DNA from 4 places in the Mesorhizobium sp. CCNWLY176 genome. Region 1 is predicted to be linked to each of the others. Evidence: predicted binding sites of a transcription regulator. Region 1 holds the regulator's gene; each other region holds the start of a gene.
What was found. Region 1 encodes LexA, which represses DNA repair genes until DNA is damaged. Its sites were predicted from a motif close to TGTTCNNNNTGTGTTCNG; they were not measured.
Positions count from the first base shown of each region.

Region 2: a site for LexA is predicted at 5,319-5,336, ahead of WBQ96_RS06730 (ATP-dependent helicase). Genes of this name have one in related genera too.
Region 3: a site for LexA is predicted at 5,289-5,306, ahead of WBQ96_RS05590 (2'-5' RNA ligase family protein). Genes of this name have one in related genera too.
Region 4: a site for LexA is predicted at 2,607-2,624, ahead of ssb (single-stranded DNA-binding protein). Genes of this name have one in related genera too.

Region 1 is NZ_JBBBDZ010000016.1:132,973-140,621, forward strand. It holds gene WBQ96_RS23105 (ComEC/Rec2 family competence protein) at 1-2,191, shown strand, start outside; gene lexA (transcriptional repressor LexA) at 2,212-2,928, opposite strand; gene WBQ96_RS23115 (molybdopterin molybdotransferase MoeA) at 3,111-4,316, opposite strand; gene moaC (cyclic pyranopterin monophosphate synthase MoaC) at 4,319-4,807, opposite strand; gene trpC (indole-3-glycerol phosphate synthase TrpC) at 4,811-5,626, opposite strand; gene trpD (anthranilate phosphoribosyltransferase) at 5,631-6,641, opposite strand; gene WBQ96_RS23135 (peptidylprolyl isomerase) at 6,644-7,649, opposite strand, start outside.
Region 2 is NZ_JBBBDZ010000003.1:232,038-239,686, forward strand. It holds gene WBQ96_RS06710 (DapH/DapD/GlmU-related protein) at 1-83, shown strand, start outside; gene WBQ96_RS06715 (hypothetical protein) at 313-633, shown strand; gene WBQ96_RS06720 (hypothetical protein) at 853-2,034, opposite strand; gene WBQ96_RS06725 (hypothetical protein) at 2,291-2,572, shown strand; gene WBQ96_RS06730 (ATP-dependent helicase) at 2,744-5,272, opposite strand; gene WBQ96_RS06735 (glucose/quinate/shikimate family membrane-bound PQQ-dependent dehydrogenase) at 5,549-7,649, shown strand, end outside.
Region 3 is NZ_JBBBDZ010000002.1:558,119-565,767, reverse strand. It holds gene WBQ96_RS05620 (alpha/beta fold hydrolase) at 1-585, shown strand, start outside; gene WBQ96_RS05615 (isopenicillin N synthase family dioxygenase) at 774-1,793, shown strand; gene WBQ96_RS05610 (LLM class flavin-dependent oxidoreductase) at 2,186-3,541, shown strand; gene WBQ96_RS05605 (ArsR/SmtB family transcription factor) at 3,903-4,232, shown strand; gene WBQ96_RS05600 (SRPBCC family protein) at 4,229-4,711, shown strand; gene WBQ96_RS05595 (GFA family protein) at 4,811-5,224, shown strand; gene WBQ96_RS05590 (2'-5' RNA ligase family protein) at 5,350-5,928, shown strand; gene WBQ96_RS05585 (ArsC family reductase) at 5,964-6,317, shown strand; gene WBQ96_RS05580 (aminopeptidase) at 6,409-7,649, opposite strand, start outside.
Region 4 is NZ_JBBBDZ010000008.1:89,990-97,638, forward strand. It holds gene gyrA (DNA gyrase subunit A) at 1-984, opposite strand, end outside; gene WBQ96_RS15060 (MarC family protein) at 1,239-1,871, shown strand; gene ssb (single-stranded DNA-binding protein) at 1,964-2,491, opposite strand; gene WBQ96_RS15070 (dual specificity protein phosphatase family protein) at 2,703-3,227, opposite strand; gene uvrA (excinuclease ABC subunit UvrA) at 4,122-7,043, shown strand; gene WBQ96_RS15080 (GNAT family N-acetyltransferase) at 7,085-7,582, shown strand; gene WBQ96_RS15085 (DUF72 domain-containing protein) at 7,609-7,649, shown strand, end outside.

The sequences.
Region 1 (7,649 bases):
CCGTTTTGCGACCATGGGCGCATTGATCTGCGTCGTCGGCATGGGGTTTGCCAAGATCGAGACTTGGCGCGCGGGCACCAAGATCCTTGGCTCGGAAATTTCGACTCAACTGACCGGGCGTGTCGCAGGCATCGACCATATGGCCAATGGCCGTGTGCGATTGACCATTGATGTACTGGCAACGGCAAGGCCGACGCTGCGCTACGCGCCGGACCGCGTTCGCGTCTCGGCCCGGAAAATCCCGCCGGGGCTGATGGTCGGATCGGAAATCAGGGGCTCGGTCAAGCTGATGTCGCCTTCCGGCCCCGTGCGGCCCGACAGCTATGATTTTTCCTTCAAGAGCTATTTTGACAGAATTGGTGCAAGCGGCTTTTTTCTGCGTGGGCCTGAACTCGTAGAACCGACTGCTCAGTCTTCCGCCCGCGTTCGCTTCTCCATCTGGGTTGAAAATGCCCGCAATATCATTGCGGATCGCATCCGAAGCCAGATCGGCGGCCCGGAAGGTGAGATCGCGGCCGCTCTTGTGGTCGGCATTCGCGCCGGCATTCCCGAGGACATCAATGAATCGATGCGCCGCACGGGCATCTATCACATCATCTCGATCTCCGGCCTGCATATGGCGCTTGTAGCGGGAACGGTCATGGGGACGCTGCGCGCAGCATTTGCCTTGTTTCCGGGACTTTCTTCGCGCCGGCCGGTCAAGAAATATGCCGCCGCCGCAGCTCTTGTCGCGATCGCGTCTTATCTTTTCATCTCCGGCGGCGAGGTAGCGGCTCAACGCAGCTTCATCATGCTGGCGATCATGCTTGCGGCACTGCTGTTCGATCGCGGCGCGCTCACCATGCGCAATCTGGCGATCTCGGCCATAGTAGTCATTGCGATCTCGCCGCATGAGGTGATCGGCCCGAGCTTCCAGATGTCCTTTGCTGCGACCGCAGCGCTCGTCGGCGCTTATGCCCTGTGGGCGGAAAGGCGCTCGCAAAGGTCAAAACCTTTTGTTCCACCGGGCAATGTGTCGCTGATTGCCGGTTTGACCAGGCGCACGATCGGCTCCGTCGGCGCACTCGCCATGACCTCGATCATTGCCGGGCTCGCGACGACCGCATTTGGCGCCTATCACTTTCAAAGGGTCTCGCCGCTTAGCCTTCTCGCCAATCTCGGCGTCATGCCCGCCGTATCGATCCTTGTCATGCCTTTCGCCGTCGCCGGCTCATTGGCGATGCCGCTCGGCCTGGATGGTCCGTTCTTCTACGTCATGGGCAAAGGGCTGACGGCGATGATCGTCATTTCGCAATGGATATCGGATCGCTCGCCCGTCGATGCGGTCGGGCTGGTTTCGGGGCAATCCCTGGTATTGCTCACCGTCGCGCTGGTGATTGCGACCATGGCATCCACATGGCTGCGACTGCTGGCGGTGCCTTTCACGCTCGCTGGAATGCTGCTTCTGGCAGACGTTCGGGCGCCCGACATTCTCGTCTCGGAAGATGCGAGACTGGTGGCTGTACCGGTCGATGATGAAAATCTCGCAGTCAACCGCGCGCGGCCGAACGAATTCACGATCGAAAACTGGAAGCGCGCGCTGTTATCGGAAAATCTGATCAAGCCGGTCGATACGATTAACGATGCCGGCAAGAAAAAGCCAAGCCGGGAAGGGCGTCGTAATTCGTCGAACGGCACGTCCTTCGATGATTCCGCGGAAAATGAAGCAGCCGGTCTTGCATCAAGCGATACGACTATTTCGTCCGAACAATCTCCCGGAAAGCTGGCGAACTTGCTCCCCGCTGGTTTCGACTGCCACGATGGTCTTTGTCTGGCGACGCACCGATCCGGCGCGATTATCGCACACGCCGCCGATTGGCGTTCCGCGCGGCGCGCCTGCGATTATACGAGCCTTATCGTGGTCGACGACGCGACAGCCGAGGATGTCTGCGAGGAACCGGTGCCACTTGTCGTCACCAAACGCGAACTGGCCAAATTCGGCAGTGCCGCCATCTATCTGAATGGAGACATTTCAGAGCGACGCGCCGAAATCCGCTTTGCGCTGACACAACCGTATCGCCCCTGGCATACGCAGCGAGCCTTTTCTCGAGAGGCGCGCGGGTTGTCGCCATATCAACTAAGAGAAAGTAAGCCGGCGAACAATCAGTTCAAAAAGTCCAGATACTCAAATTCGCGAAGCGCCAAACCGTAACCTGGCGGCGCCGCGCATCATCAGTAGCGCCGGATCAATCCCACCAGCTTGCCCTGGACCTTCACGCGGTCAGGTCCGAAAATCCGCGTTTCATAGGCCGGGTTTGCTGCCTCCAGCGCAATCGATGCGCCCTTGCGGCGGAAGCGCTTGAGCGTGGCCTCCTCTTCATCCACCAGCGCAACGACGATTTCGCCGGGATTTGCCGTGTTGGCATTTCGGATGATGACCGTGTCGCCGTCAAAAATGCCGGCCTCGATCATCGAATCGCCTTTGACTTCAAGGGCGTAGTGCTCGCCGCCCATGATCATCTCCGGCGGCACGGAGATGGAATGCGTCTTGTGCTGGATGGCCTCGATCGGCACACCGGCGGCAATCCGGCCCATTACCGGGATTGATACAGCGGACCCGACATCGTCATTGCCGGCCACAGGGCTACGCGCAGGTTCCGGCCGACGGCCGAGGCTTCCTTCGATGACGCTCGGCGAGAATTTCGCGCGCTGCGGCGCCAGCCCGGGAGCCATGGAATCGGGCAAACGCAGAACTTCGAGCGCTCGAGCACGATTCGGTAGTCGGCGAATGAACCCGCGCTCTTCAAGAGCCGTGATCAACCTGTGGATGCCGGATTTCGACGCAAGGTCCAACGCTTCCTTCATTTCATCGAAGGAGGGGGGGATTCCGGCTTCTTTCATCCTCTCGTGGATGAACATTAGAAGCTCGTGTTGCTTGCGCGTCAGCATGGCCACCCCCGAAGAATCAAATCAAAAACAAAACCAGAACAAACACTATCTGTTCCATTTGTGTTCTGCAACCGTTTAAATTTTAATGAATATATTAACGTGGTGGAAACAATACGCGAACACTCCGACTTTGGAGACTCTCGACCGAACAGGAGCGGAACGAAAGTCTCTGAAGCTTCAGGTCAGCGAATTTTCAGGACGGTGCACGGCGCGCCGGCCTCAGCCGCCGGCGCAAAAGGCTCGCGGATAATCAATGCATTGGCCTCGGTGAAGGTCCTCAGCATCGAGGAGTCCTGGATCTCGAATGGCGTCGCAACGAGCCCGGTGTCGTCGTCTCGAAGAACGGCGCGCACATAGTCCTGACGCAGATCGTTGGCCTGCATCGCCGTGCCGAGGAACGCCTCATGAATGTCCGGCACATGGTGTCGCCCGCCAAGCCGCGCCAGCAGCGGCTTCAGGAACAGATGCGAGCAGACGAGGCTCGCCACCGGATTTCCGGGCAGGCCGATGCAGCGGGTGTGTCCAAGCCTGCCGAACATCAGCGGCTTGCCGGGCCGCATTGCAATCTTCCAGAAATCGAGGGTTACGCCTTCCTCGGTCAGCACGTCGTGGATGAAATCGTGGTCGCCAACCGATGCGCCGCCCAGCGTCACGATCACGTCAGCGCCGGCCTCCACGGCGCGCTTGATCAGCGCCGAGATGGCCTCCTTGCGATCGGGCGCGATGCCGAGGTCGAGCACCCGTGCGCCAACCGATTCGGCGATCGCTGCCACGCCATAGCTGTTGGAGGCGATGATCTGGTCGGGGCCTGGTTCGCTGCCCGGCGGCAAAAGCTCGTCGCCGGTGGCGATGATCGCCAGCAGCGGTTTCTTCACGACCGGCAGGCGAGGGTGATTGGCCGCTGCCGCCAGGGACAATGCGCCGGCATCCAGAACCCTGCCTTTTTCAAGCAGCAGGTCGCCTGTGGAAAAATCGAGACCCTTGCGCCTAATGTGCCGCCCGGCATCAACCGTTTCGGTGACCTCAACGGTCTTGCTATCGAGTTTGCGGGTATTCTCCTGGATGACGATGGTGTCGGCACCGTCCGGCATCGGCGCGCCGGTAAAGATGCGCACGGCCTGATGCGGCTCTACTTTGCCGGCAAAGCGCCGCCCGGCCGGAGCTTCGCCGATGACATTCAGCGTTGCCGGGACATTGGCGACGTCAGCACTGTGCACCGCATATCCGTCCATGGCGGATGCGTCGAACGGCGGCTGCGTGCGCAGCGCTCGGACAGGTTCGGCCAGCACACGGCCTGCAGCCTCGGCCAAGGGCACAGACTCTGCATTGCCGGGACCGGCGCCATCGAGCAGGCGTTGCAGGGCGTCGGTGACCGGCAGAAGCGCCATCTCTATGCACCAGCCCGGTAATCGCCGGATTTGCCGCCGGTCTTCTGAACCAGTCTTATGCCGGAAATGACCATGCCGCGATCGACGGCCTTGGCCATGTCGTAGATGGTCAGGCAGGCGACGGAAGCCGCAGTCAACGCTTCCATTTCGACGCCGGTTTTGCCGGTCACGCGGGCAAGTGCGGTCACGCGCAGGCCGGGCAAGGAATCGTCCGGCTCGATATCGACCGAAACCTTGGTCAACAGCAGCGGATGGCAGAGCGGGATGAGCTCATGCGCCCGCTTGGCCGCCATGATGCCAGCGATACGCGCCGTGCCGAGCACGTCGCCCTTCTTGGCATTGCCCTCGCGGATCAATTTCAGCGTCTCGGGCAGCATGGTGACAAAGCCCTCGGCGATCGCCGTGCGCTCGGTTTCAGCCTTTTCGCCGACATCGACCATATGCGCCTGGCCTTCGACGCCGAGATGGGTGAGGGCGGGTTTGGCGCTCATGGCCTAGCCGTTTACCGCTTGCGCGGACTTGCCGGTGAGCAGCGCCCGCGTTGCCGCCGCCACGTCCTGCTGCCGCATCAGGCTCTCGCCGACCAGGAATGTGCCGATGCCGAAGTGCTCCAGCCGCCGGCAATCCTCATGGGTGAAGATGCCGCTTTCGCCGACCAGCAGGCGGTCGTCGGGCACCAGTGACGACAATCTTTCGGATGTCTCAAGGCTCGTCTCGAAGGTGCGCAGGTTGCGGTTGTTGATGCCGATCAGCCGCGAGGACAGTTTCAGCGCCCGTTTCGTCTCGGCCTCGTCGTGCACTTCGATGAGCACGTCCATGCCGAGCTCGAATGCAGACTCCTCAAGCGCCTTGGCATCGTCGTCGGTCAGGCTCGCCATAATGACCAGAATGGCATCCGCGCCCCAGGCGCGCGCTTCATAGACCTGATAGGGTTCGAACATGAAATCCTTGCGCAGGGCCGGCAATGTGCAGGCAGCACGCGCGTGGGTCAGGAATTCAGGTGCGCCCTGGAAGGAAGGCGTGTCGGTCAGCACCGAAAGGCAGGCTGCACCTCCTTCTTCGTAAGCCTGCGCCAGCGCTGGCGGATCGAAATCCGGACGAATCAATCCCTTGGAGGGGCTCGCCTTCTTGATTTCGGCGATCAGCGCGAAGCCGCCGGCATCCCGTTTTGCCTGCAAGGCAGCGTGAAAGCCGCGCGGCGCATCGGCGTCGCGGGCGCGTGCCTTGAGTTCTGCAAGCGGTGTGCGGGCCTTGGCGGCGGCGATCTCGTCGCGCTTGTAGGCCTCGATCCGGGTCAGAATATCGGCCATCGCTCTATCCGTTCGAAACTTTTACCAGCGCGTCGAGGACGCCGAGCGCGCGGCCATTGTCGATCGCCGCTGCGGCAGCTTTCACGCCGTCGGCAAGCGTCGCGGCCTTTCCGGCAATCACCAGTCCTGCACCGGCATTCATCAGCACCGTATCACGGTAAGCACCGGGCGCACCCGATAGCATATCGCGCAGCGCCTTGGCGTTGAAGGCCGCGTCGCCGCCGCGCAGATCGTCCTTGCTGTGCCGCTTGAGACCGAATTGCTCAGGCGTCAAAACGAAACTCGTCAAAGCGCCACCGGCAAGTTCGGCCACATGCGTTTCGCCGGTCGTGGTTATCTCGTCATAGCCGTCGCCATGGACCACCCAGACATGCTCGCCGCCAAGCGCCTTCAGCGTCTCGGCAACCGGTTGCACCCATTCGGGTGAAAACACGCCGACCATCTGGCGGGTGACGCCGGCCGGGTTGGAGAGAGGGCCAAGGATATTGAAGATCGTGCGGGTGCCGAGTTCGACGCGCGTCGGTCCGACATGGCGCATCGCGGGATGATGCGCCGGCGCGAACATGAAGCCGACGCCGGCTTCGCGAATGCAGTCGCCGATCGCCTCCGGGGTGAGATCGATCTTCACGCCGAGCGCGATAAGCACATCGGCCGCGCCCGTCTGCGAGGACAGGCCACGATTGCCATGCTTGGCCACTGGCACGCCGCAACCGGCGATGACGAAGGCCGAGGCGGTCGAGATATTGACGCTGTGCGAGCCGTCCCCGCCGGTGCCGACGATGTCGACGGATCCAGCGGGCGCATCGACCCGCAGCATCTTTGCGCGCATCGTTGCAACGGCGCCGGAGATTTCATCGACGGTCTCGCCGCGCACGCGCAGTGCCATCAGGAAAGCGCCGATCTGGCCGGGCGTGGCTTCGCCCGACATGATGATGTCGAAGGCTTCCTTGGCCTCCTCGAAAGTCAGGGCCGCTCCCGTGGCGACCTTGGCGAGATGCGGTTTGAGCGTGGTCATCGTCAGAAGGCGAGTGCCTGGGTGACGGCGTTTCGGTTGATCTCGACGGTATACTGCGTCTGCAACCGCGCCACCAACTGGTCCAGAAAATCGTCGGACATGCCGGCTGCAAACTGCTTGCGCGCATCCTCGGGCACGGTGTCGGCGCCTGCGCCGGCAGGCTCGAACACCTCGGCAACCCTGAACAGGATCTGTGCATCCCCGGCCGGAGCCGGGAACACGCCGACGCCGTTTTCGCCTACGCCAAAGGCTGCAGCGACGCCCGGCTTGCCGAAATCAGCGTCGTCCGCCTCGCGCTTCAATCCACGCTTGGTCTGCTTTTCCTGCGACAGTTCGCTTGCCAGCGTGTCCAGTGAGGTGCCGTCCTTGATGCGTTTTTGAAGTTCCGCGCCCTTGGCGGCGAGCCGTGTCGCCGTTTCCTGCTTCGTCCAGTCGGCAACGGCCTTTTCGCGCACCTCATCCAGCGTGCGATCGCGGGCTGCGGTGACGCTTTCGACCTCGTAGAAGACGTAGCCGCTCGAGCCAATGGTCACGGGCGGGTTCTCGATGCCGGCGTCAGCCTGGAATACGGCCTGAATCAGTTCGCGCGACTGGGGCAGTGTGTTGACGATCGAACCATCCGGACGCAGGGCAGCACGGTCGATAGCGTCGATGGTCACGACCTTGAGCTTCAGCTTGTCGGCGGCTTCCTTCATCGATTCGCCATTGGCGCGGGCATCCTCATAAGCGTCGTGCGTCTGGATCAGAACGCGGCTGGCTTCCGTCAGCGCCAGGTTCTTGCGAATTACGGCAGACAGTTCGGCGAGCGGCTTCTCCACGGCAGGCTTGATTTCGGTGACGCGCAAAAGCACCGGGCCGAACGTGCCTTGCACGACCGGGCTCACCTCGTTGGCGCCGAGCGCGAAGGCGGCATCCGCCACGGCCTTGTCGGCAATCCGGTCCTTGGCGACGGTGCCGAGAAGCGTGTCGGCCTGCGTCTTTCCTTCGGCAGCCACGACCTTGTCGAAG
Region 2 (7,649 bases), on a different contig from region 1:
GCCATCTGGCCGACGCCATCCCCGACATGCAGGCGATGCCGATCGAGGCGTTTCTCGATCGCTGGGAAGCGCGCAAACCCTGAGTTTTCCAGGGTTATCATCCGCTCCAAGATGATCTGATGCGGCTTTCAGGCTGCGACGGTAACCATTTTCCTTAAGGTAAAAGATTAAAGTTAAAAAATGGAAAACAGGTTGTATTAATTAAATACTGCAATTCAAGATTGCATGATTTGATTGCGTGTGAATAATCAAACTCGGAGAACAAGACGGGAAGCAGAGGGAAACACTGTAAGCAACAAAGGAGAGTACATCATGAAGACGATCATCTATGCACTTACTGCTACTGTTGTTTCCTTCTCGGCTGTTTCGGCACATGCCGGCGGTTGGGGCTCCAACACTGGCAACTTCAGCCAGTCGAGCGGCCTCATCAATGTGTCGCCGTCGATCGGCCTCGGCAATATCGGCCTTGGCGTCAACCTGCTGAACGGCTCGCCGATCCTCAGCGGCAACAACATCCTCAGCGGCAACAGCACCGGCATCCTGAACGGGAACACCGTCGGCGTGCTGAACGGCGTCCTTAATGGCGTTGGCATCAACCTCCTGGGCGGCAACAGCTACAAGCTGAAGAAGTAATTCCCGGCCAGCAATCATGAGCATGCATGCAGGGCAGGAGGGAGTTGCGTCCCTCCTGCCTGAAAACCTATTCATAAACTCTACTCCGGCGGCCATCTGCCGGCGTTTTCTGCGCTTCCGGTACTCACGTACCCAAACGTACGCTCCGTTCCGGTTCTCGAAACCGCCACCATCTGACTCGCCGGAGCGAGTTTCTGAACAGGTTTTGGACCGGCAGCTTCAGATCTTCGTCCGGATGCCGATGAAGGCACCGACGGTCTTCTTCTCGACATCGATCACCGTCAGGAAACGCTGCGTGTAATCAACGCGGACGACCAGCGAGACAGCCTTGGTCGCCTGGAAGCTGGCTTCGCCATAGAGGCCATGGGCGCGCTCCCTGTTTTCATAGAGCAGGTTTTTCTTCAGCTCTGCGAAAGCGCCCGAGGCGAGCGCCAGGCGTTCGTTGAGCAGGAACCGTGCCTCGATCTCGCCGCGCTGCAGCCATGAGGCCAGCGGGTCGTCGCTGTCGATGGTCTCGAAGCGGCCGAAATAGGCGCCGCGCAATTCGAAGCCATGCGGCAGGGGCTGCGCGACGGCCACCCGCCATGTCGGGCGCACGCTCTGATAGATGTCCTGTGCGCCGCGCAGCATCTGGACGCCGAGCGCGCCGGTGATGCTGGCTCCCGTCTGGCGCTTGTAGCCGGCCTCCGCCTGCAGCGTATACTCGGCGAGCGACAGGCCGACGGGTGGCGAGCCCAGCTTTTCCACGGAGACGAATTGCGCCGAGGACGAAACGCCATAGGCTGCCTGACCGACAGTGCGCATGAGTTTTGCGCCGACCTGCGTGCGGTTCTTGTCGGGGTCGAGTTTGGTGCGCGGCAGCACGTCGTCCTGGAAGCGGGATTCGCCGAGCAGTTCATAAGCGTTGGCCAGTTCGAGGATAAGTGCTGTGCCGCCGCCGAGATCGATGCCGGCCTGGCCCTGTGCGCCGAACACCTGCTTGGGCGCGCGCGTGCCTATGATGAAGGGGCCAATGGTAAAATCGTCGCCTTCCGTCGAAAGCCGGTAGGTGAGGGTGCCGCGCAGTTCCAGCGCCGGGCTTACGCGCTTCGTCACGTCAAGCAATAGCGCGCCGGCGCGGTCGTCCTCTATCTTCACCGTATCATGGCGGGTCGCCTGGATTTCGGCACCGAATTTCACCGTCCCATTGTCGATCTGCCATTCGTGCTGCAGCGAGCCGCGGATCAGCGAATACCAGTCTGGTATGGCGAATTCGCTGTCGAGCGCATTGCTGGTCCAGTGGCGCTCTACGCTGGTGACGATATTTGGTGCTGGCGGGGCGGCTGGATCAGGCACGAGATCGGCTGCCGCCGATGGCGTTGCCAGAAGGGCCAGCATGAGAGAGGCACGTTTGACCCGCACGGCGCGCTCCGGGTTCGGCTTCGAAAAACCCCTTCCGCCTGCGGGGGTGTCGAGGCGGAAGGGGCTGGAGTACCCCGCCGGGAAGCGGAGGGTACGGGCTCTTGCCCGCCCCGAAACATTTGCATGCATTCGGCAAACTTCGCGTTATGGTTGTATGTATCCTGTGGTTGTGGCGGGTTGTGGTTTGCCCGACCGCCCTTGCGAGTTGACGGCGCGGGAAGCGGGCGGGCATGGTGCGCGCGAACGGAGAGATGATTTGACTGACTGGCTTGAGATCCTGAAAGAGCAGACCGAGGCGGGCGCCCGTATGGGCAAGGAAGTGCCGAAAATGCTCTCCGACCCCGAAATCAGCGCCGAACAGGTCGGTTCACTGTTCCATGCGCTGGAGGAGCAGGCCCAGTTCGTCGAGAAACTGACCAAGATCCTCGAAAAATACGGCTACGATTTCGATATCATCAAAGCCGCCGAAACGCTGGAGGAGCGCTACGTCGACCTCGCCGCCGAAGCGGCGGAGAAGCTGAGGGCGATGCGGGGGTAGTGCACCTTTTCCTTCTCCCCTTGTGGGAGAAGGTGGCCGACCCGAAGGGGAGGTCGGATGAGGGGTGTTGGACGGGATGCAGACGCTGGAGTTTCTTCCAGCACCCCTCATCCGTCTTGGCGCTGCGCGCCAATCCACCTTCTCCCACAAGGGGAGAAGGAATGGCGCTCCTCAAATCCCCGTCACAAACCCGTCCAGCACCCGCTTCTGCCCGGCCTTGTCGAAATCGATCGTCAGCTTGTTGCCATCGACGACCGAGACATTGCCGTTGCCGAATTTCTGGTGGAACACGCGGTCGCCGACCTTGAAGGGCGAGGGGGTGTCGGAGACGGATTTGGCGACGAGTTCGCCTTCTATCGTGCGGCTTTTGACCGAGCCGCGGCCGGCGCCATAGCCTGAATCGGTCTCGCCATAGCCGATGCGTTCTACCGCGTGGCCGCTGCGCGAGCCCCAGTTGCGGTCGGTTGCCTCGTTGCGGTTCGCCTGCGCGCGCTGCCAGCCCGGCGTCGCATAGGTGTTGGAGAACGAGCCGGAGTCCTGGCCGACATTGTCGAAGCGCGATGCGCCATAGGGGTTCTGCCGCCCGCCACGGCCGCCGGCGAAGGAGCCGCCGCCATAGCCGCCATAGCTGTTGCCGGCCTCGGCCACTTCGACATGGGCCTCGGGCAGTTCATCGAGAAAGCGCGACGGGATGGTCGATTGCCACAGGCCGTGGATGCGCCGGTTGGAAACGAACCAGATGTGCAGGTTCTTCTTGGCGCGGGTGACGCCGACATAGGCAAGCCGGCGCTCTTCCTCGAGCCCGGAGCGGCCGCCTTCGTCGAGCGAGCGCTGGTGCGGGAAAAGGCCTTCCTCCCAACCGGGGAGAAAAACAGTTTCGAATTCCAGCCCCTTGGCCGAATGCAGCGTCATGATGTTGACGGCGTCGAGGTCTTCGTTCTTCTCGCTGTCCATGACCAGTGCGACATGTTCGAGGAAGGAGCGCAGCGACTCGTATTCCTCCATGGAGCGGATGAGCTCCTTGAGGTTTTCGAGCCGGCCCGGCGCTTCGGCCGAGCGGTCGTTCTTCCACATGTCGGTGTAGCCGGATTCTTCGAGGATCGTCTCGGCAAGCTCGGTGTGGGGCGTGTTGTCGAGCGCCTTCTGCCAGCGCTCGAAATTGGCCGCGACCTCGCGCAGGGCGGCGCGCGGCTTGGGCTTCAGCTCGTCGCTTTCGGCAAGATTGCCAGCGGCTTCCAGCATCGGGATGCGCAGCGCGCGCGCCGTGTCGTGGACCTGCCTTACGGCCGCTTCGCCAAGCCCGCGCTTGGGCACGTTGACGATGCGCTCGAAGGCGAGGTCGTCGGCGGGCTGGGCAACGACGCGGAAATAGGCCATGGCGTCGCGGATTTCCTGGCGCTCATAAAAGCGCGGGCCGCCGATGACGCGGTAGTTCAGGCCAAGCGTGACGAAGCGGTCTTCGAATTCGCGCATTTGGAAGGAGGCGCGCACGAGGATCGCCATGTCGTTGAGTTTGTGGCCTTTGCGCTGGGCTGTCTCGATCTCTTCGCCAACGGCGCGGGCTTCTTCTTCCGAATCCCAGGCGGCGTGGACATTGACCCTGGAGTCGTCATCCTCGACCTTTTCGGTGAACAGCGTCTTGCCCAGCCGTCCCTCATTGTGGGCGATGAGATGGGAGGCAGCACCGAGGATATGGGCGGTCGAGCGGTAGTTGCGCTCCAGCCGTATCACTACGGCGCCGGGAAAATCCTTGTCGAAGCGCAGGATGTTGTCGACCTCGGCGCCGCGCCAGCCATAGATCGACTGGTCGTCGTCGCCGACGCAGCAGACATTCTTCTGGCCGGGCGCGCCGGTTTCCTGTGCCAGCAGCCGCAGCCACATATATTGGGCGGTGTTGGTGTCCTGATACTCGTCGACGAGGATGTATTTGAAGCGCTTGTGGTATTCCTTCAGCACATCCGGGTTGCCGCGAAAAATGCGGATCGGATGGCAGAGCAGGTCGCCGAAGTCGCAGGCGTTCAGCGTCTTCAGCCGGTCCTGATAGGCCTGATAGAGCTGGCGGCCCTTGCCGTTGGCAAAGGCGCGGGCGTCGCCTTCGGGAATTTCGGAGGGGCCGAGGCCCTTGTTCTTCCAGCCGTCGATCATCATGGCGAACTGGCGCGCCGGCCAGCGCTTGTCGTCCAGCCCCTCGGCCTGGATGAGCTGCTTGATCAGGCGGATGACGTCGTCGGTGTCCAAAATGGTGAAGTCGGAGCGCAGGCCGGCAAGCTCGGCATGGCGGCGCAGCATTTTTACGCCGATGGAGTGGAAGGTGCCGAGCCACGGCATGCCTTCGACGGCTTCGCCGACCAGCAGGCCGACGCGCTGCTTCATTTCGCGCGCGGCCTTGTTGGTGAAGGTCACGGCGAGAATCTGCGAGGGGAAGGCGCGGCCGAGGCTGAGAATGTGGGCGATGCGGGTGGTCAGCACGCGCGTCTTGCCGGTGCCGGCGCCGGCCAGCACAAGCACCGGGCCGTCGATGGTTTCCACCGCCAGCCGCTGCTCTTCGTTGAGGCCCTTCAGGTAATCCGGGGCCGAACCCTGGCGGGCCGCCATGGCGCGCGCGGCAATGCCGCCGCCTTGCGCCGGCGCGCGCGCAGGGGTGGCGCGAGGCGAGGGGGCCTCGTCGAAGAAGGGCATGTCGTCTGGAAAGTCTGACATTTGCACCGAATGTAGTGATTCGGACCAGAAAGGCCAGAAGAAGCGCTAAAACAAAGCGCGAACAGCCCTTATCCCCTGCATTCGGCGCGTAAGGCGTGTGTTTCGGCAGCTTGCGGCGGTTGTGGACCGGAAGTCCTTGCGATCTGCGATGCTCCCATATCCGTCATTTGACAGTGTTTGCGGTTCGGCGGAAAACTTGGCGCCTGACGACTCAACGCTCGGCTGTCGAGGCTCAGTTCGCCTCGAACGGTCCCCGAAATCACAGGGGCAACGATCTTGGCAACGGTTCTCACGGCGCTCGTCTTTCTCATTCTCGGACTTTTCCTCGCTGGCGGCGGCATATGGCTCGCGGCGATCGGCGGCAGTTTCTACTACGTCATTGTAGGCCTCGGCTTCCTGCTGACTGCATGGCTGCTGTTCAGGCGCTCAGGCGCAGCACTCTGGGTTTTCGCGCTGGTTCTGATCGGAACGCTGGCCTGGGCGATCTGGGAGGTCGGGCTCGACTGGTGGCAGCTCGGCCCGCGCGGTGGTGTTGTCGTGCTCTTGGCGCTGTGGCTGCTGACGCCTTGGGTGCGGCGGCGCCTGAGCGCTTCGGGCGGCGTGATTCCACTGGCAGCCGGTGTTCTTGCGGCGCTGATTGCGGCGGGCGCGTCGATGACGATCGATCCGCTGGACATCGCCGGCGAGCTGCCCACCGACAAGGTTGCCGCTACACCGGATCTCGGCGGCGGCGACGTGCCGGCGGGCGAATGGCATTTCTATGGCCGCACGCAATATGGCCAGCGCTATTCGCCGCTTGACCAGATAACGCCTGAGAATGTCGCGAAGCTCACACCGGCATGGACCTTCCAGACCGGCGACGTGCGCACATCGGCGGACGTGCCGGAGACGACCTATCAGGTGACGCCGCTGAAGATTGGCGACACGCTTTACATCTGCACGCCGCACAATTGGGCGATCGCCATCGACGCGGCGACCGGCAAGGAAAAGTGGCGCTTCGATCCCAAGATCGCGGAAGACAACAACCGCCAGCACCAGACCTGCCGCGGCGTGTCCTTCTACAATGATACCAAGGTGACGGCGGGGCAGCCCTGCGCGCAGCGCGTCTACCTGCCGACGTCCGATGCGCGGCTGATCGCGCTCGACGCGGCCAATGGTCAGGTCTGCCCCGGTTTTGCCGAAGGCGGCACGCTGAACCTGATGACCAATATGCCTTACCCGAAATCCGGCTACTATTATTCGACCTCGGCGCCCCTGATCGCCGGCGGCAAGATCATCGTCGGTGGCGCTGTCAACGACAATTACTCGACCGAGGAGCCGTCCGGCGTCATCCGGGCCTATGATGCCGACACCGGTGCGCTGGTCTGGAACTGGGATTCCGGTAATCCCGATTCCACGACGCCGATCGGGCCGGGTGAAGAATACACGCACAACTCACCCAACATGTGGTCGACGGCCAGTGCCGACGAGAAGCTCGGACTCGTCTATGTGCCGCTCGGCAACCAGACGCCCGACCAGCTTGGCGCAGGCCGCAGCGAGAATGTCGAAAAGTTCTCGTCGTCGATAACCGCGCTGGACCTCAATACCGGGCAGATGCGCTGGGTGCGCCAGACGGTGCATCACGATTTGTGGGACATGGACGTGCCGGCACAGCCGAGCCTCGTCGACATAACCACCGATAAGGGCGTGGTGCCGGGACTGGTCGGTCCGACCAAGCAGGGCGACATCTATGTGCTCGACCGCCGCACCGGCGAGCCGATCATCCCGGTCACTGAGGTTCCGGCTCCGGGTGGGGCGATCGAAGGTGATCACACATCGCCGACTCAGCCGGTCTCGGGGCTGACCTTCATGCCGCCGCCTCTGACCGGCAAGAGCATGTGGGGCATCACCATGTTCGACCAGCTTGCCTGCCGCATCGAGTTCCAGAACCTGCGCTACGAGGGCCGTTATACGCCACCTTCCCTGCAGGGATCGCTCATCTATCCGGGCAACTTCGGCACGTTCAACTGGGGCGGTGTCGCTGTCGACCCCGTGCGGCAGGTGATGTTCGGCATGCCGACCTATCTCGCCTTCAAGTCGACGCTGGTGCCGCGCGACCAGGTGCCGCCGCCGGATGGCGGCAGGGGCAGCGAGCAGGGCCTGAACCGCAACGAGGGCGCGCCCTATGCGGTGGTGATGGGGCCGTTCCTGTCGCCGCTCGGCATTCCCTGCCAGTCGCCGCCCTGGGGTTATGTTGCCGGCGCCGATCTCAGAACCGGCAAGATCGCCTACAAGCACAGGAATGGCACGGTCTACGACATGACGCCGCTGCCGCTGCCCTTCAAGGTCGGCGTGCCGGGCATCGGCGGGCCGATGATCACTGCCGGCGGCGTCGCCT
Region 3 (7,649 bases), on a different contig from region 1:
GCGGTGGCGCTGGAAATCGCGCTGTCCCGGCCGACATTGGTCCGAAGCCTGACGCTGATCGAGCCGACTTGCTTCCACCTGTTGCTCGCAGATGATCCGGCTGATCGGATGCTGTTTAGCGAACTCGTCGATCTTGCCGATCGAATGGCGGCATCCATCGCCGCTATCAGGCCGACTGATGCAATTCAGGCCTATATCGACTTCTGGTATGGAGCCGGCGCCTGGTCCAGAACCAGCAGCAGCCTGCGCGCCTATCTTGCCTCTCAGGCCGAGCAGGTGGCGATGACTCTTGCGGCGTCTCTGGCCGAGTACTGGCCCTTGCCACGCTGCAGGCGGGTGTCGTGTCCGACACTTGCAGTCATGGCGCTGGAAAGCCCTGCCGCAAGCCTTCGTGTCACGGAGCTCGTTGCCGAAGCAATAATCGGAGCACGTCTGGTCATGGTTCCCGACGCAGGGCACATGGCGCCGCTGACCGATCCGCATATTCTCGATCCGCTAATAGGCTCACACCTGAAATCAGTCGATCATATCGAGACGATGCAACCATCGTGGCTCCGCGCGGCTCGACACAGACGAGCCGCCTGAGTGTGAAACACCGCGTCTCGCGGTCGAAACAAACTTGCAGGTTCTCAATCGACGGTAGTGTGGTTTTCCTCGACTTTGCCCAGATTGGATCGGCGATATCTTTGATCGGCTTTGCACCCGTGTCACCATTTGCTGGGCTATCCATGGCGGCGGCTGATATCTTCAAGAGGAAACCAAGGAGCAGACCTATGACCAGAATCGTCCCGGTGTTGGATTTGAGCAGGCTCGAACAGGGCCACTCGGAAAGCCGGACATTTCTTGCCGATCTGCGCTCGGCAGCCCGCGACGTCGGTTTCTTCTATCTGAGCGGCCACGGAATAACGGAAGACGAGATCGCCGAGGTTTTGACAGCTTCGCGGCAGTTCTTTGCGTTGCCCGAGACCGACAAGCTTGCCATCGAGATGGTCAATTCCTCGCAGTTTCGCGGCTACACGCGTGCGGGCGGCGAACTGACCAAGGGCAAGGCCGACTGGCGCGAGCAGCTCGACATCGGTGTCGAGCGCGACGCCATTCCGCAAGGCCCGGACACCCCGGCCTGGACGCGGCTGCAGGGGCCAAATCAATGGCCGGGGCAGTTACCTAGCCTGAAGCCGGCGCTGCTCGCCTGGCAGGCGAAGGCGACAGCGGTGGCGATATGCCTGCTGAAGGCTTTCGCTGTCGCGCTTGAGCAGCCGGAGGATGCCTTCGATCCCATCTACCGCGAATCGCCCAATCACCGAATGAAGATCGTGCGCTATCCCGGTCGGGACACGACGGGCGACGGCCAGGGGGTCGGGGCGCACAAGGATGGCGGTTTCCTGACCCTGCTGCTGCAGGACGAAAACAAGGGGCTGCAGGTCGAGTATGACGGTCATTGGGTGGATGTCGACCCGATTCCTGGAACGCTCGTCGTCAACATCGGAGAACTTCTCGAGCTTGCGTCGAACGGATATCTGCGGGCGACGGTCCATCGCGTGATCACGCCGCCGGCGGGCGTGGAACGTATCTCGGTACCGTTTTTCTTCAGCGCGCGCCTTGATGCCACCATCCCGCTTCTGACCTTGCCCGAAGAACTGGCAGGGGAGGCGCAGGGACCAGCGAGCGACCCGGACAATCCGCTGTTTCGCGATGTCGGCACGAATGTTTTGAAGAGCCGATTGCGCTCGCATCCGGACGTAGCGCGGCGACACTATGCCGATCTGCTGGACTCGACCTTGGCGCCGACCTGAGTCGTCGGTTTTTCGCGAGCAGAGGACACTGTCCTCACAAGGAAGACTATTCGCTGAGTGTCGGTATCTTTAGAATGAAATTCGTATCAAAGAGGACCGAATCGGCGCATAAAAGAAAAATCATCTGGTTCTTCTCCTCCCATTGGAACCGGATGTGTGTTCCCCTCTGGAGGTTTTAAACCTTCAATTCGCCGGGCCGTATTCGAGCCCGGCTTTCTTTTGCCTTGATGCAGTGTGTGCCAGGTTGGCGCTCTTCGGCGGCCGTTGAGAAGCGGTTTGCTCCACCACACAGCTTGGTGAAACGAAATACCTTTCCCGGATGGCCTGGACGGCTCATCTTCTGGGTCGATGCAACATCCGGCTTAACATCATCGTTTGTCGAAAGTCCTCCCATGGCCCAAACCCGACAATTGCGGCTCGGCGCATTCATGCGCCCGGTCAGTCTGCACACTGGCGCATGGCGCTATCCCGGCGCCTATCCTGATGCCAATTTCAACTTCGCGCATTTGAAGCGCTTCGCGCAGAGGCTCGAAAGCGCGAAGTTCGACGCCTTTTTCATGGCCGATCATCTGGCCGTGCTGAACATGCCAATCGAGGCGCTGAAGCGCAGCCACACGGTCACATCCTTTGAACCGTTTACGCTGCTGTCGGCGCTCGCAGCCGTGACAGATCGCATTGGCCTTGTCGCAACAGCCTCCACGACATTCGATGAGCCCTATCACATCGCACGCCGCTTCGCCTCGCTCGACCACATTAGCGGCGGCCGCGCAGGCTGGAACATCGTGACGACATCCAACCCGGATGCCGCGTTGAACTTCGGCAGGCAGGAGCATGTCGAGCACGGCGAGCGCTATCGCCGCGCCTGCGAATTCTACGATGTCGTGACCGGGCTGTGGGATAGTTTTGCCGATGATGCCTTTGTTCGCGATGCCGAAAGCGGTCTCTATTTCGACCCGTCGAAATTGCATGTCCTCGATCACAAAGGGCCCAGTCTTTCCGTCAGGGGGCCGCTCAACATTGCGCGGCCGCCCCAGGGCTGGCCGGTCATCGTGCAGGCCGGGGCTTCGGAACCGGGGCGGCAACTCGCGGCCGAGACAGCCGAGGTCATTTTTGCCGCGCATGCCGATCTTGCCGCCGGGCAACGTTTCTACGCCGACGTGAAGGCGAGGGCGGTGAAGGCAGGCCGGTCGCGCGACGACATAAAGATACTGCCCGGCGCTTTTGTCGTCGTTGGCGATACGGTCGAAGAGGCACGTGCCAAGCGCGCCAAGCTCGACAGCCTGGTCTATTACGAAAGCGGCATCGCTTCGCTGTCGATCGCGATCGGTCACGATGCATCCGGCTTCGATCCGGACGCACCGCTGCCCGATATTCCCGAAACCAACGCGAGCAAGAGCGGGCGCGAGCGTGTCATCGAACTGGCGCGCGAGGAGAACCTGACGGTCAGGCAGCTTGCACAGAGGCTCGGTGGCTATTCCGGTCTCGCCTTCGTCGGCACGGCGAAGACAATAGCCGACGAGATGGAGGAATGGTTGCTGTCGGAAGGTTCGGACGGGTTCAATATCATGTTCCCATTCCTGCCCGCGGGGCTCGATGATTTCGTCGACAGGGTGGTTCCCGAACTGCAGCGCCGCAATATCTTCCGACGCGAATACGAGGGTTCGACATTGCGCGAAAATCTTGGCCTGGCCCGGCCGGCAAACCGCTTCTTTGAAGAGAGCCCTGTCGACCAGCGGAAGGTTGTCTGAATGACCCGGTTCGGCCCGGGAAAACAATCAGCGTGTGCCAGCTTCAGATCGTATTCCGGATAATGGCACAGGGGCTCGCCATCTTCAGCCAGCGCACCGTCATGTCCTCGGCGAGGTAAACTCCGCGCATCTCTCGATCAAGCCAGAGACCTTGCCGAGACCGCTTGCGCGGGTCGCGCGCCGCCACCCGATCGAGAACGCCATGGCGGATGGCGCGCTCGTTCCCGTCTTGCTTGACCAGGGTGTCGCCTCAATCGCGACATCAAGCGCTTTGGCAATACGATTGCGTCAGCAATCAAAGTTTTGGTTCGCTCAATCGATTAGGCTTGACTAATCAATTAGCATAGACTAATCTTTTTTCATGACTGAAGCTGCAATCATCGACACTGTCTTGCGCACGTTGGCCGATCCTACCCGGCGAGCCTTGTTCGAGCGGGTCGTCAGGTCCGAAGAGATTACCGTGGTTGAGTTGACCCGGGGGAGTGGCGTGACGCAGGGAGCCATTTCCCAGCACCTGAAGACATTGAAGCAGGCGGGTCTGGTTGCCGACCGTCCCGAGGGCCGGAACGTCTACTATCGCGCCCAGCCGGAAGGCCTCGCGCCGCTGGCCGACTGGATGAGCCATTACGGCGTCTTCTGGCGCGAGCGCTTTGCAGATCTCCGAGAATTGCTGAAGGAAATCGATCCATGAATGACGCTGCATTGAAATCCGGCACGCAAGAGATCGTGGTCGACGAGGTCTTCCCGCATGCGCCGCAGACGATCTGGAAAGCGCTGACAACCGGCGAGCTGATCGCCCGCTGGATGATGGAGCCGACAGGATTCGAGCCCGTGGAGGGCAAGAAGTTCACGTTTCAGACGACGCCGGCAGGCAGGTGGGACGGTGTCATTCGCTGCAAGGTGCTGGAGGTCGTGCCGAACGAACGCCTTGCCTATACCTGGAAAGGCGGAGATGACGGAAACGTCGGCTACGGCTCGCGGCTGGACACGGTCGTCACGTTCATCCTGTCCAGGGTCGACGATGGAACGCGCCTTCGCCTCATCCATTCCGGCTTCGTCACGCCAAAGAATGACACGGCTTTCAACAATATGAGCCAAGGCTGGCCGAAGTGCTTCCAAAGGCTGGATGTCGCGGCTGCAGAACAGTTTTCATCGAAAAAATTGCACTGAGCGGCCAACGACAGGGCGTCTGGTGGCACCGCGCTACGAATACGGCAACGGCTGAGCGAAGGTCTCTCGGCCCTACCACTTCACAACAGGAGAGAAGACGTGAGCAAGCCTTACACCGGCGGATGCGCCTGCGGCGCGATCCGTTATGAGATTTCTGCCGAACCGATCGTGATGAGCGACTGCCAGTGCCGCCAGTGTCAGTATGACAGCGGCACCGGGCACCAATCCCACCTGACCTTCAAGGGAGCGCCTGTGAAAGTGCAGGGCGAAGCGACCCATTGGAACATGGTGGGCGATGGCGGAACGGTCAAAGCGCGCGCCTTCTGCCCCACCTGCGGGTCACCGGTCTATATAAGGTTTCCAGACATGCCCGATCTTTTCATCGTCAGCGCTGCGAGCCTCGACGATCCAGACCGATACAAACCGCAAATGGTTTTCTGGACCGCCGGCGGTCACGCATGGGACCACCTTGATCCAGCCCTGCCGAAATTCGACAGGATGCCGCCGACCTGAAATGCAGCCTGATCTGGCGGGCATGGTTGTCCGAAGCACATTCGCGAATCATTTTCGTTGCGAATGTTCTTGTTTTGTTCTATCTGTCAACCCCGAAGGGTGAGGGCATTCCAGGGAGGTGTGCCATGCAGGAACAATTTGCGTTCATGGAGGAAAATATCCCGCTTCGGAGGCTGCCGGACCGCGTATTCTTCACCTTCTTTCTGGGCGGAATGGCGAAGGCGCTAGTCGAGAAAATCGGAAATTATATCAAGAGCTTGTATGGTATCAGCGCGCAACTTCGTCCCCCTGATCATTTGCACGTTTCGCTGCAGCATGTCGGCGATTTTCCCCGCCTGAAGAGCAAATATATCTGGGCTGCATGCCGGGCGGCAGAGGCCGTGTCGAGCAAACCTTTCACAGTTTCTTTGGATCGAGCCTTATCCTTCACCGGCCGGCCGGGCAGGTATCCTTGTGTGCTCTGTGGCGGCGAAAACCCCGCAACATTCGAACTTCACCAGCGCCTTGCCGTTGCGATGCGAAAGTACGGCCTCAAGGCGGGGTTTGAGTTCAACCCGCATATGACGCTGTTCTATGCACCGATTTCCGTTCCGCTGTGTTCGATCGAGCCCATCAGCTTCGAGGTGGATGAGTTCTTCCTCATCCACAGCAAACTGGGCCAGACCAAATACGAAACGCTCGGCAGATGGTCTCTGCGCGGGTAAGACTGCTTGGCGCACCATGATCAAGAGGGCTGGAATTGACCGTCACCATCTACGGCATCAAGAACTGCGACACGATGAAGAAGGCCCGCACATGGCTGGAAAGTCACGGCGTCGCGTACCGCTTCCACGACTACAAATTCGAGGGGCTTGACCGCGCACTGCTGGCCAGTTGGTGCAAGGAACTCGGCTGGGAGGTGCTTTTGAACCGCGCCGGCACCACGTTCCGGACGCTTGCCGAGGGCGACAAGCAGGACCTCGATACCGAGAAAGCGATGGCGCTGATGCTGGCTCAACCCTCCATGGTCAAGCGGCCTGTGCTCGATGTCGGTGGGAAATTGCTCGTCGGTTTCAAGCCGGAACGTTACGCGGAAATGTTCCCGGCAAGATAGCAGCGGCGATGTCGGGCAGGGGCGTCGAAGGAGGATCAAGAGGTTGCATCGCGCATCCGGCAGGACGTGCGATGCAGGTTGCTCAGATAGCTCAGGCCCACTCGCCGGCGCGCATGACCGGTTCGGTGCTGCCGTCCTTGTTGACGCCGTCGATGTCGATTTTGCCGGAGCCGATCATCCAGTCGATGTGGATCAGGCTCGAATTGCCGCCGCGCGCGGCGACTTCCTGCGGCGACAGATTGCTGTCGTTGAAGCAGGTGGAATAGCACTGGCCGAGCGCGATGTGGCTGGCGGCGTTCTCGTCGAACAGCGTGTTGTAGAACAGGAGCCCACTCTGCGAGATCGGCGAGGAATGCGGCACCAGCGCCACTTCGCCCAGCCGGCGCGCGCCTTCGTCCGTGTCGAGAACCTTGCCGAGCACATCCGCGCCCTTTGAAGCGTTAGCCTCGACGATGCGCCCTTCCTCGAAACGCACCGAGATATTGTCGATCAGCGTGCCTTGATAGGAGAGCGGCTTGGTGCTGCTGACATGCCCCTCGACCCGTCGCGCATGCGGGGTAGTGAACACTTCTTCGGTCGGGATGTTCGGGTTGCAGGTGATGCCGTTCTTCGCAGTTTCTGCGCCGCCGTTCCATTTATGGCCGTCGGCAAGGCCGATGGTGAGATCGGTGCCGGGCCCGGTGTAATGCAGCGCATGGAAGGCCTTGCCGTTCAGCCATGCGGTGCGGCGGGCGAGTGCTGCGTTGTGATCTTTCCACGCGCTCACCGGATCGTCCGAATTCACCCGCGACGCCGAAAAGATCGCATCGGCCAGCTTGGCGACGGCAACATCTTCCTGGTCGTTGGGAAACACCAGCTTTGCCCAGGCGGTGTTCGGGTAGGCGACGATGTTCCAGTTGATGTCGAAGCCGGTGATCTTTTCCAGCGCCGGCCGGTAAGCCATCGAGGTGGCCTTGTTGGCGCGCGAAACCTTTGCCGGGTCTTGCGAGGCAAGCAGCATCGGGTTGTCGCCGCGCACCGCCAGCCGCGCAGCACCGCCGGCGAAAGCCTTGGCCATGCCGTCATAGAGCCAGCCGTCGGCCTTGTCGAAGCTGGCGTCGGGCGCGTGGCGATAGCGGGCCAGCGTCAGCTCGTCGTCCGAGAAGATCGGCGTCACGATGCCGGCGCCCGCCTTGTAGGCGTGCTCGACGATGCGGCGCACGAAGCCAAGTGCGGAAGTCGGAGCCGTCATGACGAGGTCCTGACCGGGCTGCAATTGCAGGCCGATCTTGATGGCTACTTCCGCCAGGCGGTCGAGTTTGACGGGATCGATGGCAGCGTCAATCGCGCTGA
Region 4 (7,649 bases), on a different contig from region 1:
GTAGAGCTGGTTGAGAATGACGTCGGCAACCGCATCACGCTTCAATTCGATAACGACGCGGTAACCCTGCCGGTCGGACTCGTCGCGAATATCGGAAATGCCCTCGATACGCTTGTCGCGCACCAGCTCGGCCATCTTCTCGATCATCGTCGATTTGTTCACCTGATAGGGAACTTCGGTGATGATGATGGCTTCACGGTCGTTGCGGATCTGCTCGATGGCGACCTTGCCGCGCATGACGATGGAGCCGCGCCCGGTCGAATAGGCGTTATAAATGCCGGAGCGGCCGAGAACGATGCCGCCGGTCGGGAAATCCGGACCCGGAATGATTTCCATCAGCGCCGGCAGGTCGATCGCCGGATTGTCGATGAGCGCAATGGCACCATTACAGACTTCGCTCAGATTGTGCGGCGGAATATTGGTCGCCATGCCGACCGCGATACCGCCGGAGCCGTTGACCAGAAGGTTGGGGAAGCGCGCCGGTAGAACGCGCGGCTCGCGGCCGGACGCATCATAGGTCTCCTGGAAATCGACCGTATCCTTGTCGATATCCTCCAGAAGCTCGTGCGCAACCTTGGTCAGGCGCGATTCCGTATAACGCATCGCCGCAGGCGGATCGCCGTCGATAGAGCCGAAATTGCCCTGCCCGTCGATCAGCGGCACGCGTAGCGACCAATCCTGCGCCATGCGAACCAAGGCGTCATAGATCGAGGCGTCGCCATGGGGGTGGTATTTACCCATGACGTCGGCGACGGGGCGCGCCGACTTCACATATTTGCGGTTCCAGTGGTAGCCGCTCTCATGGGCGGCAAACATGATACGCCGGTGAACCGGCTTCAGCCCGTCGCGAACGTCCGGAAGCGCACGACTGACGATGACGCTCATCGCATAGTCGAGATAGGAACGCTGCATCTCCTCGATGATCGAGATAGGCTCGATATCGGAGGGGCCGCCGGGTCCACCCGGTATTTTCTGGTCGGTCAAATCGGATCACTTAAACTAGGAGAATCACTGCCCTCTTATATAGGAACGATACCGATTTCACCAATACCGAGCGCTTTTTTCCAGAACTGATTTTCGTCACAAATTCAAATGGATACCGACGATTCGGGCAATCCTGCGACACCATGTCGAAAATATGCCTCCCAAGAAATCGGGAGGCCTTTGCCCTGATCTTGCTGTGAGGGGACTGGCGCGCGGAAAGCCGGCAATGTAGCCTGCGCGCAGGAGGACGCGGGATGCCGAATTTCGATAGTGTTTTCAACGCCTTCGTGACGCTCCTGGTCACCATCGACCCGCCGGGGCTGGCACCTATCTTTCTGGCGGTGACGCGGGGCATGACACGCGCGCAGCGCAGTCAGGTTTCGATCCGCGCCAGCGTCATCGGCTTCGGCGTCATGGCGTTGTTTGCCATTGCCGGCGCATCGATCCTGTCAGTGTTCGGCATCACCCTGCCGGCCTTCCGCGTCGCCGGCGGTTTTCTGTTGTTTTTCATTGCCTTCGAGATGGTTTTTGAAAAGCGGCAGGATCGGAAGGAAAAAATATCGGATGTCGCAATCACCAAGGATCACATCCACAACATCGCGGCGTTTCCGCTGGCGATCCCGCTTATCGCGGGTCCCGGCGCCATCTCGGCGACGGTGCTGCTGTCAGGCTCGTTCCAGGGCTGGGCCGCGCAGGCAGCGCTGGTGGGCATCATCTTCCTGTGCCTCGCCCTCACCTACCTCGTCTTCATCCTGGCGGAACGCATCGACGGCCTGCTCGGCCAGACCGGGCGCTCGATCCTGACGCGACTTCTCGGCGTGATCCTGGCCGCGCTTGCAGTGCAGTTCGTTGCCGATGGCATCAAGGCGATGGTGACGGCAGGCTGATCGGTTTTCGGGAGCCAGCAAGACTGCCAGCAAAGTCTTTCTAGACAGAAAATGAGTTCGCGGGAGCGTCGGACGCCCCCGCGAAAAATCAATCAGAACGGGATTTCGTCGTCGAGATCACGTGACGAACCGCCACCACCGCCTCGGTTTCCACCACCACCGCCGCCACCGCCACGGTTGAAGTCATCGTTCGGGCCGGACTGGCCGAAATCCGAACCGCGGCCACCGCCACCGCCGTAACTTACCTGGCCGCCGTCGCCGCCTTGCCCGCGCGCATCGAGCATCTGCAACTCGCCACGGAATTTCTGCAGCACGATTTCGGTCGTGTAGCGCTCGTTTCCGGTCTGGTCCGTCCATTTGCGGGTCTGCAACTGACCCTCGACATAGACCTTCATGCCCTTCTTCAGATACTGCTCGGCGACCTTGGCGAGATTGTCATTGAAGATGACGATGTTGTGCCACTCGGTCTTTTCCTTGCGCTCGCCGGAATTCTTGTCGCGCCAGCTTTCGGAGGTGGCGACACGAATGTTGACGACCGGTTCGCCCGAGTTCAACCGCCTGATTTCCGGGTCCGCGCCGAGATTACCAACCAGAATGACCTTATTGACGCTACCCGCCATGACACCGCTCCGCGCTTATCCTAACAAAACCGGCAAATTCGCCGGCACACCTTAGCCCATAGACACCATCCCGGCCACAACGGGGATGAAATTCAGGCTCTGTCCACAAGTTGTTTGTTCTCATTTTGTTCTATACTCCAACTCGTCGCATTTCAAGCGCTACCATCAAATTCCATGTCTTTTTGATTGAAAGCGTCGATTGCGTGAAAACTCAGCCGCTGGGATGACCGGCCGCGGCGCCAAAAGCTTTCAAAGTCAGATCCATGGCGTAGGTCCGGCTGAACGGCATCGAAAAATGCCCATATCGGATCGAAAGCTGGCGCGCAGCCTCTTTGACATCCACACCATCGACCGCAGCCAGATAGAGTGCCGATACCAGCCCGCTGCGATCAGCGCCCGACTGACAGTGAACGAGCAGCGGCTTCCTGGCCTTGCGCATTATCGCAACAAGCCTGGCGATCTGCTTGCTGTCCATCTCCGTGATCGAACTGACGCGAAAATCGATCTGCTTGATCCCAAGTTTTGCGTTTTCCGCCTTCTCGGCCTCGTACCAGGCGAAGCCATTATGCGGCCCCCTGAGGTTGATAACGGACTTCACGCCATACTTCGCAGCGTATTCTCCCAACTGGCGCGGCGTCGGCTGCGCCGCCCGATAGAACTCGCCGGGCACGACCGTATGGAAGTTTCCGGACAGTTGCAGGTCACAAAGGAATGCGCCGAGCGCCAGCAGCGGCACTGCGAAAGCCACTGAGATCCAGACGCCCGCCCGCGCAGGCGCCAACCGCTTTCCAAACAACGTCATACTCAAGGCCTCGCGAAACCGGGCGTTGCCTTGTCTTGATGAAAAAGGACGTCGGCATTGGCAGGCGCGAATTTCCTCGGCGATTGCGGCAAATCGCGGTTAGCCGTGAGGCGGCACGGCGGCGGAGATTTGTTATTGTGGCGTCAAACCACGTTTTCGAGGGGGATGTCGGCCCGGATCACGAAAACAGCCTCGCCGCTCATTCAAGAGCGGTCGAGGCTTTGATGACATTCTTGCCAACTGCCGGGAGTGTTTTACCGGCTTTGCTTTCGGATGCTACGCGGCTTCAGCCAACGATCCGACTAGTGGTCTCTGATTTTCGTTTTGGGAACGGCAGGTCACAGTCTGCCGGGCAAGCCCGGCACTTATGCCTGGCGCGGCTCCGCGCATTCGCAGAGCCATTGGGAACTATCAGGTGGGGTCATGCCTCGCTCCTGTGTCAGTTTCTCCAAAGTCTTCCGAAGCGCTTATTCGCTCGTTTGCGGCGTCTCGCAAACCGCCTACCGGCTGCGAAGAACATCGAAGGATGCTCGGCTCCAGATGACCTTTGAAGTCTGCTCCTTCGATTTTTGTGCGTCAACCGCGCGAAGCCTTGCCGGCAAAAATGTGATCGGCCTGTAACAAAGCCATATGGCTTATGCACAATATGTCAGTAGCGTGTTCGGCCTTTGTTCTTTCTGCTTGCTCCGCGCGGCCAAAGGCGGCTAAACCCTGCTGACAGCGAGGGACGATGCGTCCCTCGACAGAGCGGCAAAAATACCTACATGACCGGTTGGCCGGATAAACCAGCCAATCCGACAAATTCCTGATCGAGGCGGCAGACCCGGCATGGTCGACCATAAATATCTTTCCATTCGCGGCGCGCGCGAACACAATCTGAAAAACATCGATCTCGACCTTCCCCGGGATTCGCTGATCGTCATGACCGGCCTCTCAGGCTCCGGCAAATCGTCGCTGGCGTTCGATACGATCTATGCCGAGGGCCAGCGCCGCTATGTCGAGAGCCTTTCGGCCTATGCGCGCCAGTTCCTCGAGATGATGCAGAAGCCGGATGTCGACCAGATCGACGGCCTGTCTCCGGCCATCTCCATCGAGCAGAAGACGACCTCGCGCAATCCGCGCTCGACGGTCGGCACAGTCACCGAAATCTACGACTATATGCGCCTGCTGTTCGCGCGCGTCGGCGTGCCCTATTCGCCGGCGACGGGCCTGCCGATCGAGAGCCAGACGGTTTCGCAGATGGTCGACCGCGTGCTGGCGCTGGAAGAAGGCACACGTCTCTTCATCATGGCGCCGATGGTGCGCGGCCGTAAGGGCGAGTACCGCAAGGAACTGGCCGAACTCCTGAAGAAGGGCTTTCAGCGCGTCAAGGTCGATGGCGTCTTCTATGAGATCGCCGATGTTCCGGCGCTCGACAAGAAGTACAAGCATGACATCGACGTCGTCGTCGACCGCGTCGTCGTGCGCGGCGATCTGGCGACGCGGCTTGCGGATTCGATCGAGACCGCGCTGAAGCTGGCTGACGGGCTGGCTGTCGCGGAATTCGCCGACAAGCCGCTGGACGCCAGCCAGACCGGCGAGGATTCCGTCAACAAGTCGAAGAACGAGACGCATGAGCGCATCCTGTTCTCGGAAAAATTCGCCTGCCCGGTTTCCGGCTTCACCATTCCTGAGATCGAGCCGCGGCTGTTCTCCTTCAACAACCCGTTCGGCGCGTGCCCGGCCTGCGACGGCCTCGGCAACCAGCGCGCCATCGATGCCAGCCTGATCGTGCCCGACGACAATGTCTCGCTACGCGACGGCGCCGTCAGCCCGTGGGCGAAATCGACATCGCCTTACTATTCCCAGACGCTGGAAGCGCTGGGCAAGGTCTATGGCTTCAAGCTCGGCGACAAGTTCAAGGACCTGACCGCGGAAGCGCAGGAAGCCATACTGCGCGGCACCGGCGAACGCGAAATCGCCTTTACCTATGACGACGGGCTTCGCTCCTACAAGACTACCAAGACTTTTGAGGGCGTCATCCCGAACCTTGAGCGCCGTTGGAAGGAAACGGAATCGGCCTGGATGCGCGAGGAAATCGAGCGCTTCATGTCGGCGACGCCCTGCCCGACCTGTAACGGCTTTCGCCTGAAGCCTGAAGCGTTGGCGGTAAAGATCGCCGGCAAGCATATCGGCGAGGTCACGGCACTGTCGATCCGCAAGGCCAATGGCTGGTTCGAGGACCTGCCTGCCTCGCTCAACGACAAGCAGAACGAGATCGCGGTGCGCATCCTCAAGGAGATCCGCGAGCGCCTGCGCTTTCTCAACGATGTCGGCCTCGATTATCTGACCATGGCGCGCAATTCGGGCACGCTGTCGGGCGGCGAAAGCCAGCGCATTCGCCTGGCCTCGCAGATCGGCTCGGGCCTCACCGGCGTTCTCTATGTGCTCGACGAGCCGTCCATCGGCCTGCACCAGCGCGACAATGCCCGCCTGCTTGACACGCTCAAGCACCTGCGCGACCTCGGAAACACGGTCATCGTCGTCGAGCATGACGAGGACGCGATCCTGACCGCCGACTATGTCGTCGATATCGGCCCCGCCGCCGGCATCCATGGCGGCAATGTCATTGCCGAAGGCACGCCGGCCGAAGTCATGGCCAACCCCAATTCGATCACCGGCAAATATCTGACCGGCGAGCTCGAAATCTCCATGCCGCGGCATCGTCGCGAGATGAAGAAGGGCCGGCGCATAAAGATCGTCGGCGCGCGCGGCAACAATCTGAAGAACGTCACCGCCGAAATCCCGCTCGGCACTTTTACTGCCGTCACCGGCGTTTCGGGCGGCGGCAAGTCGACTTTCCTGATCGAGACGCTGTTCAAGGCCGCCTCGCGCCGCATCATGGGTTCGCGCGAGCATCCGGCCGACCATGACCGCATCGAAGGGCTGGAATTCCTCGACAAGGTCATCGACATCGACCAATCGCCGATCGGGCGCACGCCGCGCTCGAACCCGGCGACCTATACCGGCGCCTTCACGCCGATCCGCGACTGGTTCGCCGGCCTGCCGGAAGCCAAGGCGCGCGGATATGCGCCCGGCCGTTTCTCGTTCAACGTCAAGGGCGGTCGCTGCGAAGCCTGCCAGGGCGACGGCGTGATAAAAATCGAGATGCACTTCCTGCCCGACGTCTATGTCACCTGCGACGTCTGCCACGGCAAGCGCTACAACCGCGAGACGCTGGACGTCACTTTCAAAGGCAAGTCGATCGCCGACGTGCTGGAAATGACGGTCGAGGAAGGCGTCGAGTTCTTTGCCGCCGTGCCCGGCGTGCGCGACAAGCTGGAAACGCTGGCCAAGGTCGGCCTCGGCTACATCCATGTCGGCCAGCAGGCCAACACGCTGTCGGGCGGCGAGGCACAGCGCATCAAGCTCGCCAAGGAACTGTCGCGCAAGGCCACAGGCAAGACGCTCTACATCCTCGACGAGCCGACAACCGGCTTGCATTTCCATGACGTAGCAAAGCTTCTTGAAGTGCTGCATGAGCTTGTCGAACAGGGCAATACGGTCGTCGTCATCGAGCACAATCTCGAAGTGATAAAAACCTCCGACTGGGTGCTCGACCTCGGTCCTGAAGGCGGCGACGGCGGCGGCGAACTTGTGGCCTCAGGCCGCCCGGAAGATATCGCCGAGGAACCGCGTAGCTATACGGGGCAGTTCCTGAAGGAACTGCTGGGGCGACGCCCGGGCAGGAAGGCCGAAGCTGCGGAATAGAGTGGGCGCATCAAGGCGCTAGTCATTCGGAAAGGGCCTCTATGCAGATCAGAAGAGCACTTTCCGACGATTTGTCGGCCGTCGTAGCGCTCACCGAGCAGGCCTATGCGCCCTACACGGCATTGTTTGGCGCACCGCCGATCCCCGTTACCGAGGACTACGCACCTCGGATTGACGCCGGCGAGGTCTGGCTGCTGGAAAGCGATGGCGAACTGGCAGGGCTTGTGGTGTTCGAACTGCACGAAGATCATTTACTGGTCTTCAGTATCGCAGTCTCCCCTGCGTTCCAGGGCAAGGGCCTCGGCGTCACCTTGCTGCGTTGGCTGGAGGACAGGACTCGCGCGGCCACCTTGCCGGAGATACGGCTCTACACCAATGCCCGGATGGAGCGGAACATTGCGCTTTATCTGGCTTATGGTTTTCACGAGACGGGCCGCCGGCCAAATCCCGTTCGGCCAGGCTGGGTAGTTGTCGATATGGCGAAGGATGTAGCTCCTGCGGAAGATGCGGGACAGGCCCAAGCGATCGATGTCGCTTGACCGAATGTAGAAACGGAGGAGAAGCAATGAGCAATTCCGGAAAAATCCGCGCCGGCATGGGCGGCTG